DNA from 4 places in the Pseudoalteromonas mucoides genome. Region 2 is predicted to be linked to each of the others. Evidence: predicted binding sites of a transcription regulator. Region 2 holds the regulator's gene; each other region holds the start of a gene.
What was found. Region 2 encodes LexA, which represses DNA repair genes until DNA is damaged. Its sites were predicted from a motif close to TACTGTATNNNNATACAGTA; they were not measured.
Positions count from the first base shown of each region.

Region 1: the regulator LexA is predicted to act here: its motif matches at 2,914-2,933, upstream of AAEU30_RS03130 (exonuclease domain-containing protein).
Region 3: the regulator LexA is predicted to act here: its motif matches at 3,305-3,324, upstream of ruvC (crossover junction endodeoxyribonuclease RuvC).
Region 4: the regulator LexA is predicted to act here: its motif matches at 1,218-1,237, upstream of recN (DNA repair protein RecN).

Region 1 covers NZ_JBMMUC010000002.1:359,957-365,323, forward strand. Annotated here, with positions in the region: gene AAEU30_RS03115 (LysR family transcriptional regulator) at 76-981, shown strand; gene AAEU30_RS03120 (SDR family NAD(P)-dependent oxidoreductase) at 984-1,796, opposite strand; gene AAEU30_RS03125 (LLM class oxidoreductase) at 1,789-2,769, opposite strand; gene AAEU30_RS03130 (exonuclease domain-containing protein) at 2,951-5,110, shown strand; gene AAEU30_RS03135 (DUF2189 domain-containing protein) at 5,194-5,367, shown strand, end outside.
Region 2 covers NZ_JBMMUC010000006.1:73,413-78,779, forward strand. Annotated here, with positions in the region: gene AAEU30_RS08530 (hypothetical protein) at 1-107, opposite strand, end outside; gene AAEU30_RS08535 (hypothetical protein) at 268-648, shown strand; gene AAEU30_RS08540 (PaaI family thioesterase) at 645-1,088, opposite strand; gene AAEU30_RS08545 (hypothetical protein) at 1,200-1,976, shown strand; gene lexA (transcriptional repressor LexA) at 2,071-2,688, shown strand; gene coxB (cytochrome c oxidase subunit II) at 3,100-4,242, shown strand; gene ctaD (cytochrome c oxidase subunit I) at 4,242-5,367, shown strand, end outside.
Region 3 covers NZ_JBMMUC010000003.1:23,903-29,269, forward strand. Annotated here, with positions in the region: gene tolQ (protein TolQ) at 1-201, opposite strand, end outside; gene ruvB (Holliday junction branch migration DNA helicase RuvB) at 1,095-2,102, opposite strand; gene ruvA (Holliday junction branch migration protein RuvA) at 2,110-2,730, opposite strand; gene ruvC (crossover junction endodeoxyribonuclease RuvC) at 2,733-3,257, opposite strand; gene AAEU30_RS03495 (ABC transporter permease) at 3,403-5,367, opposite strand, start outside.
Region 4 covers NZ_JBMMUC010000009.1:45,784-51,150, reverse strand. Annotated here, with positions in the region: gene recN (DNA repair protein RecN) at 1-1,194, opposite strand, end outside; gene AAEU30_RS11300 (hypothetical protein) at 1,410-1,967, opposite strand; gene nadK (NAD(+) kinase) at 2,045-2,929, opposite strand; gene AAEU30_RS11290 (HrcA family transcriptional regulator) at 3,035-4,000, shown strand; gene grpE (nucleotide exchange factor GrpE) at 4,059-4,667, shown strand; gene AAEU30_RS11280 (Bcr/CflA family efflux MFS transporter) at 4,699-5,367, opposite strand, start outside.

The DNA of each region.
Region 1 (5,367 bases), on a different contig from region 2:
CCTAAAAGTATATTTACTTATGATAACTTTGATAATATAGTTTTTATAACAATCAGTTTTTAGATTTTATTGATAATGAACCTAGATCACCTCGCATTATTTGTTCGCTTAGCAAAAACTCACAATATTAGTATGGCGGGCAAAGAGCTTGGCTTATCTGCTGCCGTATCCAGTACTTATATCAATAAATTAGAAGACTCATTAGGTGTAAAACTCGTACATCGCACCACCCGAAAAGTGTCTTTAAGTGAAGAAGGCCAAGCATTCTTACCCCATGCCGAAGAGGTTTTAGCGAATATTGCTTTAGCGCGTGCTTCTGTTGGTGCAGGTAGCTTATCGCCACAAGGCAAACTAAGAGTAACGGCACCGGCTTCGTTTGGCCGTATGCATATTATTCCCGCTTTAAATGACTTTTTAACGCACTACCCAGAATTAACCCTCGATTTACGGCTCAATGACAGTATTGTTGATATGGTTGAAGGAGGGTTTGATATTGCTATCAGGGATGCCTCACTGGCAGACTCAAGCCTTATTGCGAAAAAGTTAGCCAGTGATAAGCGCATTATTTGCGCCTCACCAGTTTATTTAAGTAAATACTCTGAACCTAAAACCCCTGCCGATTTAAACGAGCATAAATGTGTTAATTTACATGGCTTAGATACTTGGCTGTTTAGCGTTGACAAAAAACCACAAAGTATAAAAACAAATACGGTTTTATTTGCCGATAACGGTGAAGCAGTAAGAGATGCATGCGCACAAGGGATTGGTATTACTTTAATGTCAACGTGGTGCGCTTACGAAAAACTAAAAACCGGCGAGCTGGTACAGATACTGGCAGATTACCCGCTTATATCTAACACAGCTATTTGGGCCATTTACCCAAGCGCACGGTTATTAGCACCTAAAGTAAGAGCATTTATCGACTACTTTAGCGAGTATTATGGCCAAACTCCGTACTGGGAAGCCTCAACCAATAGCTAATATTAGCTAAGCCCTTTTGTCGTTAATAAGTCATCTAATGTGGCGATTATTTTAGCGGTTAATTCAGGCTTTAATGCATCGCTGTGTGGCTGAGAAAACTGACCAATATCGTTGTCATAGTATAAGCCTGTCGCGCTGGAAAACTCATCTGAAGTAGCCGCTTTTACTAATATATCAGCACCAATTTGCACATCAGAACCTGTTACACCATAAGCCTGAGTTACCATTTTACTACCCAAAAATGACTTTGGATTTACAGCAACAATCATTGGCCCTTTACCTTCTAAGCTAAGCTCCATGTCTCGTGACCACATAGTTAACGCTAACTTACTTTTAGCGTAAACAACACCATCAGATAGCGAACTTGGCTGAGTCAGCTCGTGTGCTAACAATGAGCTTTGCGCCGCTGAAGATAAATTAACGACCCGACTATTCGTCGTTAAAATAGGTAGCAAGCGTTTAGTAAGCAAATACGGTGCAATAGTATTGACTACAAAGCGTATATCTAATGCTTCATCGGAGACTGTTTGTGGTACAACATAAACGCCAGCATTATTGATTAAAACATCTAACGATTCATATTTTTCCATGATGTTTTCAGCTAAGGTTGCCACATTTTTCAGTAGTGATAAATCAGCTAAAAATGTATCTATGATCGCAGTCGGTTTAAGAGCCAACAACTGCGATTTAGCGGCGGCTAATTTAGCTTCGCTACGACCATGTAAAAGAACAGTGTGGCCTTGTAAAACGAGTGTTTTTGCACTCGCAAAACCAATTCCATCTGTCGCTCCGGTGATTAATATTGTCTTATTCATAATGATTATTCCTATTAAAATGAGGTAAAACATGCTCTGCCAATTGGTACAGGGTATGGGTTATATCACCTTGGTTAAAGCGTAAATTAAGCGCCACGTGATTAACGCCGGCGTGCTGTAGTTGCATTAAATAATTAACAAGGTATTCAATTGATGCTCTAAACCCTAAATGCAGCGATGAAGGCGCTTCGCCATTGTTTGCCAAATCAAAATACAGTGGTTGCATGACAGGCTGCGGCCCTCGCCCTATCACTGCCAACTGTTGTTGCCAGTTATTAATTAGCTGTTGCTGTAATTCAACTTTGTGTGGGTAGAACATACGGCCATCTGCATGCTCAGCTATCCAAGCATCACTTTGTTGGCTCTGCCCTGTAATGAGTAAAGGTAATTTACCCGATTTCGCTTTTGGTAACATATCGATTTCCCCATTAAACTGACCATAGTCATTTTTAAACACCGGGTTTGACGATTGCATTTGGCGAATATATTCAACACTCTGCGCAAAACGATGGCCGCGATTTTCATAACCTAACTGCATTGCTGGGTATTCTTGTGGTCGATCGCCAGATGCAACCCCCATAAGTAAACGTCCTTTGGAAAGCACATCAACGCTCGCCGCAGACTTGGCAACATGTGCAGGATGGCGCAGCGGCAACACAATACTCGCAACCCCTAACGCAATGGTGCTTGTTTGGGCAGCTAAAAAGCCTAAATAAGTAAATGGATCGAATAACTGCCCTGCGTCACCAAATGACGGTACATTAAAAGGCACATCTCTTAGCCATACAGCAGCAAAACCTAGTTTTTCAGCAAGTTGAACTCGTGCTAAATGATCCACCATTGTTGGGCTGTTTTGCGATGGGTAGCTTTCAATTGGCACAACTAAACCGATACTCAAAGAGTTCAATTTAAACACATTGTTATAGCCTGCATTCAAACTTTGAAATTGCGATTGTTGTGAATTTTGAACCATAACGCCCTACATTGATCCGCATAAAATATAAGGCAACAGTGTAATTACCTAACACTAAATTGATAATAGTGAATATAAATGAATCAGTTTATAGCTAATATTGATAATGAATAACGGTGTTGAAACTCACTTAAAAATACTGGATACTGTTTTTTTATACAGTTATTGATAAGTGGTAAACATGGTGCGAAAAGAGCTTCCAGCAAAATATTATCTAGCTCATTTTAATGAGTTACTCACGTTTATAAACACCCAATGTAGCCACTTGTTAGAGAAAAATCATATTGATTTTATTGCAAAGGTTAATAACTTAAGTGAGCAAGCCCAATGCATGCTCTCGCGTATTTATTCACGAAGGCCTTTGTTAGTGGCAATACATACGCTCAATTATGATGAAATACCCAACCCGACACAGGCAATTGCGCAGTTAAAGCAAGCAGGCCTGATCACACAGCCTAACCATAACGACTACCAGCATGTGCTCGCTCATTTAACAAAGCCGGCATTGCTGGAGTTATTAGCACCGTTTACGGCGACAGTGAATATTAAAAAAAGTGCTGCCAAAGCAATATTAGTAAACCAAGCTTGCGACTTTTTTGCTAGCAAACTTGAGTATCTAGCCCCTTTATATAGCCAGTTTATTATTAATAACCGCGCTGATATTTATGAATACTTTGAGTTTTTATACATTGGCCGGTTAAGTGGTGGCGATATCAATCATCAAAATAGTTTTGTGCTGCGTGATTTAGGCGTAAGAGCAACAAGACAAAGTCATAATCAAAGCTTAGCGCGATTTGATACTTTAGATGAGGCAAAGTCGAACTATGCGTTAAACCGCTCTCGCTTGGCATTTAAAAATATAACAACTTACGAGCAATACCAAAGTTTAGCTCACGAGGTTATTGCACAACACGCACAAGGCACACTGGCAATAAACCTTAAAAACAAGCTGTTACTGAAGCTTTATCAGCAACTTAAAAAAGTGGATTCAACGCTGAGTTTTAGTATTTTAAGTGCCTGTGAAAACAGCCCTGAAGCAACAGAAATACAAATACGCGAGCAATATCGCCAAGGCAATAAAGATTGGGTTAAAGCCGAGCTTGAAGCCATTATTGAAGATCCACTGACTGACGATCTACTCTATTTTGCCGATGACTTCTTAATGCGCAAATTTAATAAACAAACCCGCTCTCGCTTAAGTACTATGCTTGCGGATACAAAGTGTGTAATTGAAATAGATGAGATTTATCGCGGCGATGTAGAGCAAGGGGTGGCACAGTATTACGAAAACCAAGGATTGAGAGCATTTAACACCGAAAACACGCTTTGGCAAAGTCTATTTGGCCTGGTATTTTGGCATGCACTTTACGTAGAAACTCCTCACCCACCGTGTAACGAATTTGATTTATTTCCACACGTATTACGCACTAACAGTTTTTATCACACACAACATCAGCAGATTGATACATTACTCAAACAGTGGCAAACATCTGATGATTTACTAAAGCATGTGTGCAAAAACGCGGCGCGCTATTTTGAGCAACCAAATGGCTTATTTCGTTGGCACAGTGAGCTGTTAAAACCATTAGAAGTACTTATTTTAAATAGCCCTATTACAGCACTAAAAAGCCACCTAAAAAACATGACCCTACGCTTTTTAGAACTTAAAGACGGCTACCCTGATTTAATGATTTTAAAGAACGACGCCGTCTATTTTGAAGAAGTAAAAGCACCCGGTGATAAACTTAGGCGTAACCAGCTAACCACCATCGACAACCTTAAAAACTCAGGGTTCGATGTTCTCATTGCAGCCGTTAATTGGGTTAATGATCCTAACCGTATTTACAGCGTAGTCGACATTGAAACAACAGGTAGTTTAAAAGGCGGCAACAGGATAACTGAAATTGGCCTTGTTAAAATGCAGCACGGCAAAGTGATCGATAAATGGTCAACACTGGTTAATCCACAAATGCGCATTCCTAAATTTATTGTATCGCTAACGGGTATTACCGATGCCATGGTAGCGCCTGCGCCTAACTTTAACCAAATTGCCGATACATTAGTTAATAAATTACAAGGTAGTATTTTTGTCGCCCACAATGTCAATTTTGATTACGGTTTTATCCGTAAAGAGTGTGAAATGGCTGGCATTAATTTTAAAATGCCAAAGCTATGTACTGTAGTTGAATCGCGCAAAGCTTTCCCAGGTCTCAAGTCGTATTCGCTTGGTAACTTATCAGCGCATTTTGAGCTATCCCTGACCAATCATCACCGCGCTTTAGCTGATGCTAGCGCCACCGCTGAGTTGCTTTTACTTATTCAACAAAGCGATTATCAATAAAGAACGATAGTGGTAGTTGAAAATTTGTAAATAATGGCGATGTGTTCTAAACCTAAAGAGTAGCCTAATATTGGAAGACTCTTATGCCGTCATCGAACACACTTAATAAACACTCTGAGTTTGCGCGTTGTTTAGAGTGCAATAAAGTAAGCACTTTTGCCGCTTTTCATTGGTTAGCTCTTGCTTTTCAAGACATGATGCGAGCGCCTATACTGAGCTTAATTTATGGGTTAATTTTTACAATAATTCCGCTGGCC
Region 2 (5,367 bases):
GCACTCATCACTAAACCACCTAACAGCCATGCAAAGATTTGTAGTGCGAGTATGTAACCAAGCCATTTATGAATTTTTCGTGCATGCTTGAAAATGCGTTTGTTCATTACTTACTCATTTATTGTTATTTTTCAGTGCGATATTTTATAGGTTAGGGGGCTTTTGCCAATGTGGCAAATTGTCGCAGGTAATAGATGATTTGGTATATATACAAATTTAGGTTAAAGTTTGCGGTGTATTTAACATGGGTTAAGGGTAAAGCTACAAATGTCGGAAATTCAATTTTTAAACGTAGATCTAGAGCTTGAGTCTAAACAAGATATTAGTGCGCTAGTGGCTGACTTAAAAAAAATTGCCACAGTTTTACATTATGACCACGATGAATATCGTCAATTAGCGCGTGTAGAAGCAAATATTGAGGTATCTACACCGGATAAAGCGATTAATCACTTATGTGAGTTAATAGAATCATGCTCACGTAATGCATTAAAACAGTGGTTGTCGTGTTCTCGGCGTACATTTGATATTGGCTTTGAGTCGGGTACTTCACCGAAATGCTTTAATCAAGCACTGCAAGCAGATACTCTGCTTAGAATATCTGCAATTGGTGCGGGTGTTGAAATAACGATTTACCCTATCGAAAGCTAATTTTTACGTTCAACCACTGCTGCGGTCATTCTTGATACGCAGCATAGCTCGTTGCGGCTATTTGTTATTTTAATTTCCCACACTGAAGTACGCCTACCTAAATGAATAGGCTTTGCTATTGCGGTTAAAGTTCCATTGCGTGAAGCTTTTAAGTGATTGGCGTTGATTTCTTGGCCTACACAATAGAACTTCGTAAAATCAACCACAAAGTTTGCAGCATAACTGGCAACCGTTTCGGCAAGTACGACATTGGCACCGCCATGTACCATGCCCATAGGGTTATGATGCTGAGGTATTGCGGGCATAGTGGCCACTAGGTAGTCATCGCCAATTTCGCTAATTTCAATACCCATTGTTTTCATTAATGTGCCTTGGCCATTAATGCCCTCATCAAGTTGTTTACACTGTTCTAAGGTGATTGGTTGATACCAAATAGTCATGGAATGTCCTCAATTGAAAATTTAAAAACTAGTCTACACTTTTGTACACTTTCCTACAGTTAAGATCATCAAAATAGCTAAAATGTACCTAATATTACATCTTAGGAACACATGATGAAAAAAGGAATAATGCTGTTAATTAGCTGCTTATCGATATCCAGCTATGCAGATATCAACCATCAAGTTGATCTCGGATTTACAGATTTAAGTGGCTTGGATAAAGCGTTTTTAGGTGCAAGGTACCGTTATTTTAGTGATGACTTAAATGCCTTATCGGGCCCTCAGGAGTTGAAAAGCCATTTGCATCGAGTGAGTAATGTCGCTATCGGCGGGTTTGCTAATGATAACCTGTATTATATTACCAGTGATGCGACTTATTATTGGCAGCATGGCGTTATTTTAGCGGCTGGTGTACAGCATGTGGATGATGATAGCGGTATTTGGCAATCAGATAGTTCTTTGCTCAATGCATCGATAGGTAATCAAATAAACGATCAATTGCAAATTGGCTTAACTGCTTTTTATAGTCGGGTGGAAGAAACACGTCACTTTTATCCAAGCGAGGAGCTAACTTCGGTTGAGTGGAGTTATGCGCCTTACATTCGCTGGACTAATATCAATAATAATCAAGGCTGGGATATAGAGGCAAAGCAATTAGCAGGACGGTATCGTTACATCCAAGGCCGAGCAGCGTATTACGTTAATCAAGACTGGTCTGTTGGCGTAGTTGCTAACGTACATGGGCGAGGCGATCGAGATGATAATTATGAGATACAAACACAGTATTGGTTTAATGAACATATAGCGTTGAAGTTTGGTTTAGGCTCATCTTTGAAATCTGATGATGGTTTAAATAGCGCCACTTTATTGCTGAATACCAGATGGTAATCAAGAAGGGTCAAAGCTAGCGAATTTAAAATTTGCGATTTTCAAATAACTGTATATACTCACAGTTAAATGTACTGTATGGAAAACCAGTTGTATGCGCCCATTAACGAATCGTCAAGCCCAAATTCTTGAATTAATCAAAGTGTTTATCAAAGATACTGGCATGCCACCTACGCGTGCTGAAATTGCGCAAACTTTAGGTTTCAAAAGCGCTAATGCTGCCGAAGAGCACTTAAAAGCACTGGCTAAAAAAGGTGTTATTAAAATGAAGCCGGGTGCAAGCCGCGGTATTCAGCTGGTGGAAGAAGATGAGCCAGAGCAGCTCGGATTACCATTAATAGGCCGAGTAGCAGCGGGTGAACCTATCTTGGCGCAACAACATGTTGAAAGCCATTGCCAGATTGACCCTTTAATGTTCAAGCCTGCCGCTGATTTTTTATTGCGTGTACAAGGTATGAGTATGAAAGATATTGGCATTATGGATGGTGATTTACTTGCGGTGCATAAAACTCAAGTTGCTGAAAACGGCCAAGTAGTGGTAGCGCGTGTTGATGATGATGTAACTGTAAAGCGCCTAGAAAAAGCCGGTCGCAAAGTATTGTTGCACGCCGAAAATGAAGAGTTTTCTGCAATTGAAGTAGACTTAGAGCATGAGTCTTTTAATATTGAAGGGCTTGCAGTCGGTGTGATCCGTAATGCTGATTGGATGTAAACCTATTTTGCACCAAATTGGTGATATTTGGTGCTTTCACTTTTATATTTTTATTTAACTGCTAGTTTTAGCACTTGTCTGTAGCTACTAAAGCTCTATATAAGCTAGATACCTCCTGCTTTTAGCCATTTCTTTCCTCACCTGAATTTAAAATAACGCGCTGATTTTGTATTGTTATTTTTGCACCAAAATAGAATTTTATTTGCACTAAAACTTGCTAATTGTTCATTTTTTAACTAATTGGTTAATACACTGTGTTAACGACTGATCTTTTGGGGCCTTGCTGCAATTTATTGTTGCATGCGAAGAGATTAATTTAACCAGTTACAATAAAAATAACGAATTGGCGCGAAAAAAAGCAGTGCCGCCTTTTCGCTTTGCGTTAGCAATAGCATCAAAAGGAGCCGTCACATGGGTAAACTGAGCTCTACCTTGTGCCTTATATTATTTATGCTGCCGCAGCAATTATTGGCCAATAGCCAATTTAATATGCGCGAAGGTGTAACCGATATAAGTAATAATGTTTATCAACTGCACATGACAATATTTATAATTTGTTGTGTGATTGGGGTGATTGTATTTGCCGTTATGTTTTGGGCTTTAATACATCACCGCAAATCAAAAGGGGCTATTCCTGCCCAATTCCATGAAAGCACCAAGGTTGAGATACTTTGGACTGCGATTCCGTTTGTCATTCTAATTGCAATGGCAGTGCCTGCGACAAAAACCTTAATTGCGATGGAAGATGCCAGCAAAGCTGACATTACCATTAAAGTGACAGGTTCTCAGTGGAAGTGGCATTATGAATATATGGGTGAAGACGTTAGTTTTTATTCAATATTATCTACACCGAGCGAACAAATTGCCAACCAGGCCGATAAAACAGATACCTACCTACTCGAGGTAGATAAACCTCTCGTTCTACCAATCAATAAGAAAATTCGCTTTTTAATGACCTCAGATGATGTGATTCACTCTTGGTGGGTGCCTGATTTTGCAGTTAAGAAAGATGCGAACCCTGGGTTTATTAACGAAACATGGACCAAAATTAACGAAGAGGGCATTTACCGTGGCCAGTGTGCCGAACTATGCGGTAAAGACCATGGCTTTATGCCTGTGGTTGTTGAGGCAAAGTCTGAGCAAGATTTTGTTAATTGGTTAGCCGACGCTAAACAGGCTAAACAAAAAGCGGCTGCCGCAGATGCTGCATTGATGGATCAAACCTTACCTAAAGAAGAGTTAATGACCTTAGGTGAACAAGTTTATATGGCCAGCTGTGCAGCGTGCCATCAACCTACCGGTATGGGTTTACCCGGCGTCTTCCCTGCGCTTAAAAATAGCCCTGTGGTATTGGGAGATGTTAATGAGCATATTGATGTCGTAGTTCATGGCCGCCCGGGCACTGCAATGCAAGCATTTGTAAAACAACTATCGATAAAGCAACTTGCGGCGGTTGTTACCTATAAGCGTAATGCATGGGGTAATGACACGGGTGATGTGGTTCAACCTAGCCAAATTCAGGCTTTGATTGATGCAACTGCGGAGGCTAAGTAATGAGTAGCATAACAGACGATCATAATAACGACGCTGCACATCACGATGCAGGGCATCATCATGGCGCAACTGGGTTTAAGCGTTGGTTGTTTACAACGAATCATAAAGATATAGGTAGCTTGTATTTAATATTCTCGCTAACCATGTTTTTGATTGGCGGTGCGATGGCTATGGTGATCCGCGCAGAGTTATTTCAGCCTGGATTACAATTAGTTGACCCGCACTTTTTTAATCAAATGACCACAGTCCATGGTTTGATTATGGTATTTGGTGCTGTAATGCCGGCGTTCACTGGGCTCGCTAACTGGATGATACCTTTAATGATTGGTGCGCCAGACATGGCATTACCGCGAATGAATAACTGGAGCTTTTGGATTCTGCCATTTGCATTTTTAATTTTGTTAGCGTCGTTGTTTATGCCAGGTGGGGGTCCTGCTTTTGGTTGGACTTTCTACGCCCCTTTATCAACAACCTATAGTAACGACAATACGGCCTTATTTGTTTTTGCGGTGCACATTATGGGCATTAGCTCAATTATGGGAGCTATTAATGTGATTGTTACCATAGTGAACATGCGCGCGCCTGGTATGTCTTGGATGAAGCTACCCCTATTTGTTTGGACCTGGCTTATTACCGCGTTCTTACTAATTGCGGTTATGCCTGTTTTAGCGGGCGCTGTAACCATGGTACTGACAGATAAATACTTTGCCACTAGCTTTTTTGATGCGGCAGGTGGTGGCGACCCTGTGATGTTTCAGCATATATTTTGGTTCTTTGGTCATCCAGAAGTGTACATAATGATCTTACCTGCTTTTGGCATTATATCGACCATAGTGCCGACCTTTTCTCGGAAAAAACTATTTGGCTATGCCTCAATGGTTTATGCCACGTCCTCAATTGCATTACTGAGTTTTATTGTGTGGGCACATCATATGTTTACCACTGGTATGCCAGTAGCTGCTGAGTTGTTTTTTATGTATTCGACCATGTTGATATCGGTACCTACCGGGGTAAAAGTATTTAACTGGGTAGCTACCATGTGGCGAGGCTCAATAAGCTTTGAAGTGCCTATGTTATTTAGCATTGCGTTTATTGTATTGTTCACTTTAGGTGGTTTTTCAGGAC
Region 3 (5,367 bases), on a different contig from region 2:
GTAGAGCTTACTTAAATCGATACCAGACCAAAACTTTTGCTCAAATCGCTTTGCATTTAACAATGCATCTGAAATAGCTTTTTTACGTTGAAAAATAATAGCCCATGACATAATAGACATGCCAACTAACGCTAACATCACTAATTGTACCAATACACTTGCTTCGAGGATTAAATCTACAAAATTAATTCCTGATCCCACAATAAACTCCCAATTCAATTTCTTGTTAAAGTCGTACTTTTTATAAAGTGCGACTATGACCAATAATATAGCCAATAGTTCAGGCTAGTGTATCCACTGCGCAGTGAACTGACAACGCTGTTGCTACGAATTAGCAGCAAAAAACGGTGAAAACCCAACTGAGTGCCTCTTTATTGTGCAACCGACGTAAAATAATAGATTACAGTTAAAATAACAATATTATATAACAACAGCCTATTCGATTATTTATATCAAAAAACCGATAAAAAACCCCTGCTTTATTCATTATCCGTGCATAAACAATCAAAAACCAACAAATAACTAAGATTAGCCAAAAATAAACTAATCTATAACAATAAAACACAAAGCATTAAAAACCTTAAATAACATAACGATAAATAACCTTCATGAATTTAATGAGCAAAAATAAAACAAATTAAAAAGTTTTGATATTAGTTTTTTTAATCTGAAAATAAAATTTTTCTAGTTTGAACAAAGCATCGCTTTTACGTATTATTTACTCATACTGAGCTAGCGCAGTAATAGCTAACACTATTAAGCCCAGTTCATTCGTAATATGATTCTGATTTTTCGTATTACACCGCTTAAAGCACTCATGATAAAACATGATTTAATTAAGCTGTATACTCTGGATTACTTCCTTCAACTTGTTGTTTGCCCGCATGTTTATGCGGGTTTTTTTTGCCCACAGAAAACCCGCTGCTACAAATTATGACTTACACGATAGAGGTTTCTAGCTTAACAGCATGTGAATTTTTAATGGTGGGTTTTAATTATCATCTTAGGTTTGTATAGATGACAATCAGTTGGTCAAGTACCAAACAAAAGTTACAGTAAATACAGCTCTACTGACGTAAAGCTGTATTATAAAATCAATCTTTTTTGGGGAGTAAGCCAAAGTGGTGATAAGCATTATCGGATACTATACGCCCTCGTGGGGTTCGTTGAATAAACCCTTGCTGGATTAAAAATGGCTCAATAACATCTTCAATCGTTTCTTTTTCTTCACCGATGGCAGCTGCAAGATTATCCAGACCAACCGGTCCGCCCATAAATTTTTCAATAATGGCGAGTAAGTATTTACGATCCATGTAGTCAAAACCACTTTTATCAACATCAATCATATTAAGTGCCAGCTCTGCAACTTCGGCGTTTACAGTACCGTCTGATTTAACTTGTGTGTAATCTCGTACACGTCGTAATAACCGGTTAGCAATACGCGGGGTGCCTCGTGAGCGTTTAGCAATTTCAGTTGCACCGTCATCACACATTTCTAAATTTAAATAATGTGCAGAGCGCCCCACTATCGTAGATAAGTCAGTAATTGAATAAAACTCTAACCGCTGCACAATGCCGAATCTATCGCGTAGTGGTGACGTCAAAGAGCCTGCACGCGTTGTTGCACCTATTAATGTAAATGCTGGTAAATCTAATTTTATTGAGCGCGCTGCTGGCCCTTCACCAATCATTAAATCAAGTTGATAATCTTCCATCGCAGGATAAAGTATTTCTTCAACTTGTGGGCTTAATCGGTGTATTTCATCAATAAACAACACATCACCTTCTTCAAGGTTAGTTAATAACGCCGCTAAGTCCCCTGCTTTTTCAAGTACAGGGCCTGATGTAGTTTTAATATTTACATTTAACTCATTGGCTACAATATTAGCTAAAGTTGTTTTACCTAGCCCTGGAGGGCCAAATATTAATAAATGATCGAGTGCTTCACTTCGACTACGTGCCGCTTCAATAAATATTTCCATTTGCTGTTTAACATGAGGCTGACCTGTGTAATCTGCCAGTAATTTTGGCCTTATGGCACGATCAACAACATCTTCGTTACTTTGCTCGCTTGCGTCTATGAGACGATCCGCTTCAATCATGGTTTACTCACAACATTGATTTTAGAGATTCTTTAATTAGATTCTCTGTAGACATACCCGGCTTACCAACAGCTTTAACTGTTTTTTGTGCTTGAGCTAGTTTATAGCCTAAAGAAACGAGTGCAGATACAGCATCGTCTGCTGCATTATTTGCGACCAGCGTATCGTTTGCAACCGGTTCAATAACTGCATTATCGCTAAATGGTGTGAATAAGTCATTACCCCAGTCTTTTAGCCTGTCTTTCATTTCAAGTACAAGGCGTTCTGCGGTTTTTTTACCAACCCCTGGTAGTTTTACTAGGCTGGTTGCATCTTCATTGTTTACACAACTGACAAACTGTTGCGCCGACATACCGGATAAAATTGCAAGTCCTAGCTTTGGTCCTACCCCATTTGCCTTTAATAACTCACGAAACAACGCTCGCTCCACTTTATTATTAAAACCAAATAATAATTGTGCATCTTCTCGAACCACAAAATGGGTATAGACTAGGGTGTTTTCGCCTATATTTGGTAAGTCATAAAAACAGGTCATGGGCATGTTTACTTCGTATCCAACACCGCTGACTTCAATGAGTATTTCTGGCGCTTGTTTTTCAACTAACACACCATTTAAGCGACCGATCATATTTATTTCCTTAATCTTCCTCTAACGGTTTTTGAAGCACTACCCGCTAGTTTTATTAAATTTTGCTCAGAGTGTGCATGGCAGATTGCAATGGCAAGCGCATCTGCAGCATCAGCTTGAGGAGTACCTGGCAACTTTAAAATATTTTTAACCATTTGCTGTACTTGGGATTTGTCAGCCCCGCCGTGCCCAACTACAGCTTGCTTTATCTGCCTAGCTGAATACTCAAACACAGGTAGTTCAGCCATTGATGCACCTACAATGGCAGCCCCTCTGGCTTGACCAAGCTTTAATGCAGAGTCTGGGTTATGAGCCATAAAAACTTTTTCAATTGCAAACGTAGTTGGCGAAAACTGCTCGATAAGCTGGCTAACACCTTGGTAAATCATTTTTAATCGAATAGGAAACTCATGTTCAGCTAATTTGATACAGCCACTGCCTAAGTAGTTAAATTTAGCGCCTTGGTGCTCAATGACACCATATCCCGTTAAACGAGAGCCGGGATCGATCCCTAAAATAATAGCCAAACGCTACCCTACACCTATTAATCTTTTATATGGCAATAATGCCAGAGCACTGTATAAATTACCAGTGCATTGTTAACTTTAAATAAATCAAAAAAATACCCGCTAATGCGGGCATTTAAAATCAACTCATAAGCTTATTTTAGACTTAAGCCAGTGAACGCAATAATCCTTGTGTATTTTTGCGCATAGTTCGGGCAATCATTAAATAACCTAACGCAGCTACAAATACACCACCAGCGATAGGACCAATTAACCAAATATGCGGGTGTAATTTACCTGCTAGTTCAAACATTTCTCTTTGTACAATAAACAATGCTAGATCACTGATAAGCGCTGCGACAAACCCAGCGGTAATACCAAGCAGTAAAAATTCATACAAGGTGGCATTTTTTATTAATCTGCCTTTCGCGCCCAAAGTACGAAGTATTACAATTTCTTGCATACGTTCACCAAGACTTGCCTGCACTTGAGAAATAAGGACTAGAGCACCACACAAAACAACAATCGCTAATACAAAGCCTATTGCCAACGATACTTGCGAAATGGTAGATCGAATTTGCTTAACAAAGCTATCAACATCAATCGCATTAATTGTTGGATATGTACGTAAAAGCTCACTAAAATCTTGTTTTTGCTCTGCTTCAATACGTACTGACGATATATACGTTGCAGGAAAATCGGCTAATACATCTGGGCTTAAAATAATAAAGAAATTAGGTTTTAAGGTCGCCCAGTTTACTTTGCGTACACTAGTTACTTTCGCGTCAAACGACTGTGCGCCAATTAAAAACGTTAACGTGTCTCCGAGTTTAATATCAAGCCTATCAAGCATTGATTGTTCAACTGATGCCTCAGCAGTCGCATCATCAGCAAACCACTGCCCATCAATAATTTCATTATGGGCCGGCGGCGTTGCAAGCCAAGTTAAATTAAGCTCACGACCAATACCTGAGCGAGCTTCTTCATCTTTTTTCTCATTATCTTCAAGTGAGACTTCGCGGGCAACAAGTTCACCATTTACCGCATTTACACGGCCACGTATTGTGGGGTAAAACTCTGAAACAAGGATGTCTTTTTGCGCCAAAAAGGTATTTACTTCAGGCAACTCAGTTTCAGTTATATTGACTAAAAAAGCATTTGGTGCATCGCTGGGAAGTTGTGATTCCCAATCTGAGATCATGTCATTCTTAAGTACAATTAAAAACAAAAGCAATTTGATTGCCAATGAAAAACTAATCAACTGCACGGCATTGGCATTTGCCCGCTTTTGAATAGATGCTATCGCTAACGACCAACTATTACCTGGGCGTAGGCCAAGTTTACGACCCCCACCAAAAATTAATCGCGACAAGCCAAATAATAAACCAATCAGTACAAGGGTAGAGATAAATAAAATTGCAGTTATTTTTAAATTATTACTAAACAACCACATTAATAAAAACACTGTAACGCCAGACATCGCTAAGTGCACTTTACTCACTAATAACTTATCACCTAAATTGCGTCGTAATACCCTCAATGGCGGTATATCGAATAGGTCAAGTAACGGTTTTATTGAAAACATTACCGCACAAATCACACCGGTGCTAATAGCCACAAGCCATGGCTTTATACCTGCAGCGGGTAACGTGTTACTCATTGATTTTGCTAGGTAGTCTGTAGCCACTTCTTGTAAACCAAAGCCAATTAGTAAACCAATCGCAACAGAGAAAAAACACACCATTGATAAATGCAGTAAATAGATTTTACGTATTGTAGTGCGGCTTCCACCAAGGGTTTTCATCATAGCGACAGGATCGTATTGACGCTCACAATAACGTTTTGCCGACACTGCAATTGCCACAGCCGCTAAAATAATACCCAACAAACCCGCTAACAACAAAAAGCTCTCAGCACGGTTTAAGCTTCTCGCAATGGGTGATTGTCTGTCTTTTACACCATACCATTGCTGGTTTTCTTTCATTTGCGGCTTTAACCAGGTGTAAAAATCGCTAATATCTCCTTCGTCGCCGGCATAAAGTTGACGATAATAAACCCGACTACCCGGTTGGATCACTTGCGTTTTCGCTATATCAGCTTCGTTGAGTAGTACCCGTCGACTACTTGAAAA
Region 4 (5,367 bases), on a different contig from region 2:
TAGTGCTATTTCAAACTGACCATTTTCCATTGAGAGGTTAACCATACTTGCGCTGATCAAGGTGTTCAATGTATTAGCAGCTTGCGAGCGACTTTTACTTAATTCATCAGCGGCTTGTTGGTATGTAACAAGTGCTTGTGCTATTGCTTCTTCAAGTTGCTCTAATCGAGTTGAGTTGTTACTGATCGATTCAAGCTCTTGGCTAATAGACTGATGAAAATCAACCAGCTCTTGTGGTTTAATATGGTGTTTTCGGGCTAAATCCATAGCTCCGCTAAGACGCTCTTCAACTTCGACTAAGCGGTTAGGATCAAGCTCAGTTTTTTCCGCGTAGCTTCTTATTTCGCGGCTGGCTTCCTCTACTTGTACAGCGGCTTCTTCTAGCAAGGTTGCCACACCAGACAAACTTGCATCGTAGTGCGCTAATTCAGCAAATTTTTGGGCGCTGTGTTGTAAAATAGAACACGCATTTTGCTCGTCGCTTTCGTACAAGTGTTGCAACTCTCGCTGACAAGACTCAAGAATCGTCTGGCTGTGGCTTAACTTGTGATGTTCAGCCTCAATAGCGCTGAATTCATCTTGTTGTAAAGCAAACTCGTCTAATTCAGCTACTTGGTATTCCAGTAACTGTTTTTGCGCAGCTTGCTGTTGCTGGGCTTGTTCAAGCGCAGTGAACTCTTTTTGTAAACTTTGATAGTGCTTATATTGGCTTCGCACAGCCTCAACAAGTTCAACATGCCCAGCATAAGCGTCTAGCAAATGGAGTTGATGATCCGCTTTTAACAGGTGCTGATGGGCATGTTGCCCATGAATCGAAATAAGATGTTGGCCAAGCTCTTTTAATTGAGCTGCCGTAACTGGGCTGCCATTTATATAGCTTTTGCTGCGGCCATTTTTACAAATAACGCGGCGCAGCAAGCATTCATTGTCGTCATTGGATAGTAAATTTTGCTCTAGGAATTGCACTGCATTTGGTAATTCGGTGATATCAAATTGCGCGCAAATCTCTGCACGCTCTGTACCTGGGCGAACAGCTGAGGCCTCTGCGCGCTCTCCTAGGCATAATGAGAGTGCATCGATAGCAATCGATTTACCAGCACCTGTTTCACCAGTTATCGCTGTCATGCCACTGTGCCACTCAGTGCTAAGGTTGCTTACAATTGCGAAGTTTTTTATTTCTAATCCAATTAACATACTGTTTATCCATCCAGTCAATTAACTGTTAATTTATACAGTGTTTTGGTTTTTTGCAAATTAAATTTTTAAATTAATTCAAATTTTATACACATACTGGAAAGAGTAATGAACAGTGGAGGGGCTAAATGTGGCAGGATAAACTGTAATAGGTAGTTGAGTAATATAGAAAATTTTTAAATCATTAGTGTGGGTGAATTGCTCACCCAGCCCAGTTATGCAATATTACTATTTATGCTGTTATCTTGTTCTGCTGAATCGCTGCTAATATCCGTTGTTGTTATGTAGTCGTCGCCATTGCTGCTAAGCTCTGCTGACTCCAAGGTTTTTATAAGAGAAGGGAGTATTTCGTAATAAAAAGTACGGTTGTATTCAATCCCGCCATAAGGCAAGTCGGCGACAAATAACGACAGTTGTTCTGATAATTTACCACGCTCACCAGTCACATAGGTTTTCGCAAGTTCGCTATTAACCGTGGTAATAAATGAATCAACAATACGCTCAAGGTATAGTAAGTTTTCATCAGTGTGTGGCTGGACAACGAAAAAGTTACTCGCAATGACCTGAATACGTGCCACGTATTTTGGCTTTATAATTTTTGCTTCACAAAATTCGTTTAGCTTTGATTTTAAGTGAGTGGTAACTTCGGCCACTCTACTGTTAAACAATCGCTTTTCGGCTTCGCGCGCATTACGGCGGTTATTCTCAATGACGAGATAGGTGCCTAATAGAGTAATTAATAACAGCAAAGCTAAAAATACAACGTAAGTCATTTCGAAAGTGCGTCCCTGAAAAGGTCTTTTATTAATTTTTTCTTATTTTGCGCTAAAGTAGAGTTAAGCGCAATAAATTAATACAAACGACTGCCCCAATTTAATTTAGTACGTAATACGTGGTAGTAAGAGTAGTCTTTTGGGTGTATTAAGCGGAGTTTTTTATCAGCTTTTTTTATTACTACTTCGTCACCTGGGAGCACAGCTAATACCACATGGCTATCGCAACTCACTTGTAAACTGTCGGTGTTTTCGAGGCTAAGCTTTAGCCTTACTTCATTGTCAGCATCCACAACTAATGGACGGCTTGAAAGTGTATGCGGAAACATAGGCACTAAAGAGATTGCGTTTAACTCTGGGGTGAGTATTGGTCCACCACCTGAGAGTGAATAAGCAGTTGAGCCTGTTGGTGTTGATACGATTAGACCATCCGAGCGTTGCGAAAACACAAATGCGTCGTTTATAAAGGCCTCAAATTCAATCATATGAGCGACTTTATCGGCATGGAGTACAGCTTCATTTACTGCTGAATTTGCACTTTTAAGTTCTTCATGACGATACACTTCTACTTCAAGTAAAAAGCGGTTTTCTTCTATATATTGACCACTTAGTACTTGCTCTAAGCTTGCTTCAAAACCTTCGGGGTTTAAATCTGTCAGAAAGCCTAAGTTCCCTCGGTTTACACCAATAACGGCGACATTAAACCGAGCTAAAACACGTGCTGCACCAAGCATGTTACCATCACCGCCAACGACAATGGCTAAATCCGCTCGTTCCCCGAGCTCTATGAGTTTAACTAGCTTGTCTTTTGGTATATCAGCAAGTTGGTGTCCAGTGCGCTGTTCAACAATCACGTTAAATCCTAACGCATTTAAAAATGTATAAAGGCGTTGTAAGGTAGTGGCTGCGCCATCGTGATTTGCTTTGCCAATTAAGCCTATGGTTTTAAACGGTGATTCCATGATGTTTACGCGAATAGTTATAATATCGCTAGGGTAACTCAAAAATGATTGCTTTGAAAACCTCAGAGTCTTGAAATAACTTCTCGTTGCCCCGATATACCCTATATGCAGCAAGATGTAGATACTATGAATTTAAATCCGCGAGATCAGCAAATATTTTCCGCCGTAATGAGCCTCTATTGTAATGGTGAAGGTTTACCTGTGGCATCAAGCCGTATAGCTAAGCAAAAAGGCATGGCTGTATGCTCTGCAACGGTACGTAATGCTATGTCACGTCTTGAAAAGTTTGGGCTGTTATATTCGCCACATACTTCAGCGGGGCGCGTTCCGACTAATGCGGGCTTTGATTATTGGCTGAGCGAGTTTTTCCCATTAACTGACATTGCTCAATATTGGCAGCCAGCTCAGGCGCAACTCGTTGAATTAGCTCATGGGCTAAGTCAAAAATACCAAGTGTGCTGTTGTGTTGGTTTACCGCAAGTAAGCTCGCAACATGTTTTTAGAGTAGAAGTCCTTGATTTTGACAGCAACGACTGGCTTATTTTATTACTCGATAGAGCAGGTCAAAGCCATAATATTTGTATTCACAAACCCAATGATGCTTCAGACACAGTACGGTATCAGTTTGCTACTTGGTTAAACACGGTATTTAGTCAACAAACTTTAATGGAAGGTTTGTATCGTATGCAGGCAATGGCAAATACTGCACCGCGTAATTGTCATGATTCATTAAATCAGTGGACACGAGAATTAAGCCAAAAGCTTGGTTCAGATAACAGTATTGTGGTTGGTGAGAATTATCTTTACCGACAAATTGACTGCCAACAAAGTTTAAACATTGGTGTATCTTTCTTAAATTTTGTAGAAGATAAGCTCGCTTTTAAAAATGGCGTATCTGTGCTTAATACCGATCAACTGCCATTTACAGATTGCGATGAGTTAATGGTGATCAGTGTGCCGTATTTTCAGAACCAGGAATATCAAAGTCGATTTTGTGTTATTTGCCCTAAATCGGCGCAAATTGAAGCAATCATACAAGAATTTAGATTAATCGAGTCATCTGACTCTTGAATCTTTTGATTCAATCCCCATAATTATCGCAATTGTAAAGAATTGGAGTACTTAAATTATGTCTGAGCAGACAAAATCACCAGAGCAAGAAGTTGAACTCAACGAAGAATTAGATCAAATGCAAGCAGATGTTGAAGCCGCGGTTGAAGCTGCAGATGCCCATGAAGCTGAAGAAGTAAGCCCTGAAGCTGAAATTGCTATGCTATATGCTGAGCTTGAAGCAGCAAAGCAAACTATTAATGATCAAAAAGATGGTGTCGTTCGCGCTGCTGCTGATGTTGAAAATATTCGTCGTCGTGCTGCACAAGACGTAGAGAAAGCGCATAAATTTGCCCTCGAAAAATTCGCTAACGAATTACTACCTGTTATTGATAACCTAGAACGTGCAATTGAGTTTTCTGATAAAGAAAATGAAACGTTAAAGCCGTTACTTGAAGGTATTGATATGACGGTTAAGAGCTTTAATGATGCGGTTGCAAAATTTGGTGTTGAAATTGTAAATCCACAAGGTGAACAGTTTAACCCTGAGTTCCATCAGGCAATGTCAATCCAGCCAAGCAACGATGTATCACCAAATACAGTGCTAGCTGTAATGCAAAAAGGCTACACATTAAACGGTCGTTTATTACGCCCGGCAATGGTGATGGTGTCTAAAGCTGCAGAATAATTTGTGACTCTCAGTTTGAAAAAATGCCTCATTATGAGGCATTTTTTTTGTTTCTGGCTCGGTGCCACAATTGAGCAATTAAAGTAAGTACTAAAGCACTAAACATTAGGCTTGAAAAAGGCACTGCACTTTGCGCGTGCATAAGGGCTAAAATTGGCCCCACCAAGGCGCCACTGCCAAAGCGTAAAGTGCCAATTACCGCAGTTGCAGTACCTGACTTTTCTTCAAATTTCATTAAGATAAGAGCATCAGCATTACTTGCGATGACACCTAAACTCATCATTAATGGGGCAATAGCTGCAACAATAAAATACAATGATAAGTGTAAAATACTAAAGCTAAGTAGTGAGCTACCCGCAATAAAGCCAACAAATAAACCATAATAGAGCATTTTTCGTGAGCCAATGCGTGGTACCAATCGGGTGTTTAAAAAGTTACCACACATTAAGGCCATTACATTAAAAGCAAACAGTAAGCCAAACAACTGCTCTGAGACTTTAAAGTAGTCGAGGTACACAAACGGAACGGCAGTTAAAAAACAAAAAAAGGCAAATGAGACAAACATCGAACTGGCTATGTCTGCTCGAGCATCTTTATTACTAAATACGGTTTTGTAGCTATCAAAAAAGAGCGTAAAACCTTTGAGTGGGCTTTTGAAAATTGGTATATCAATTAAATGTATTTGCGCCAATGCTAAGAT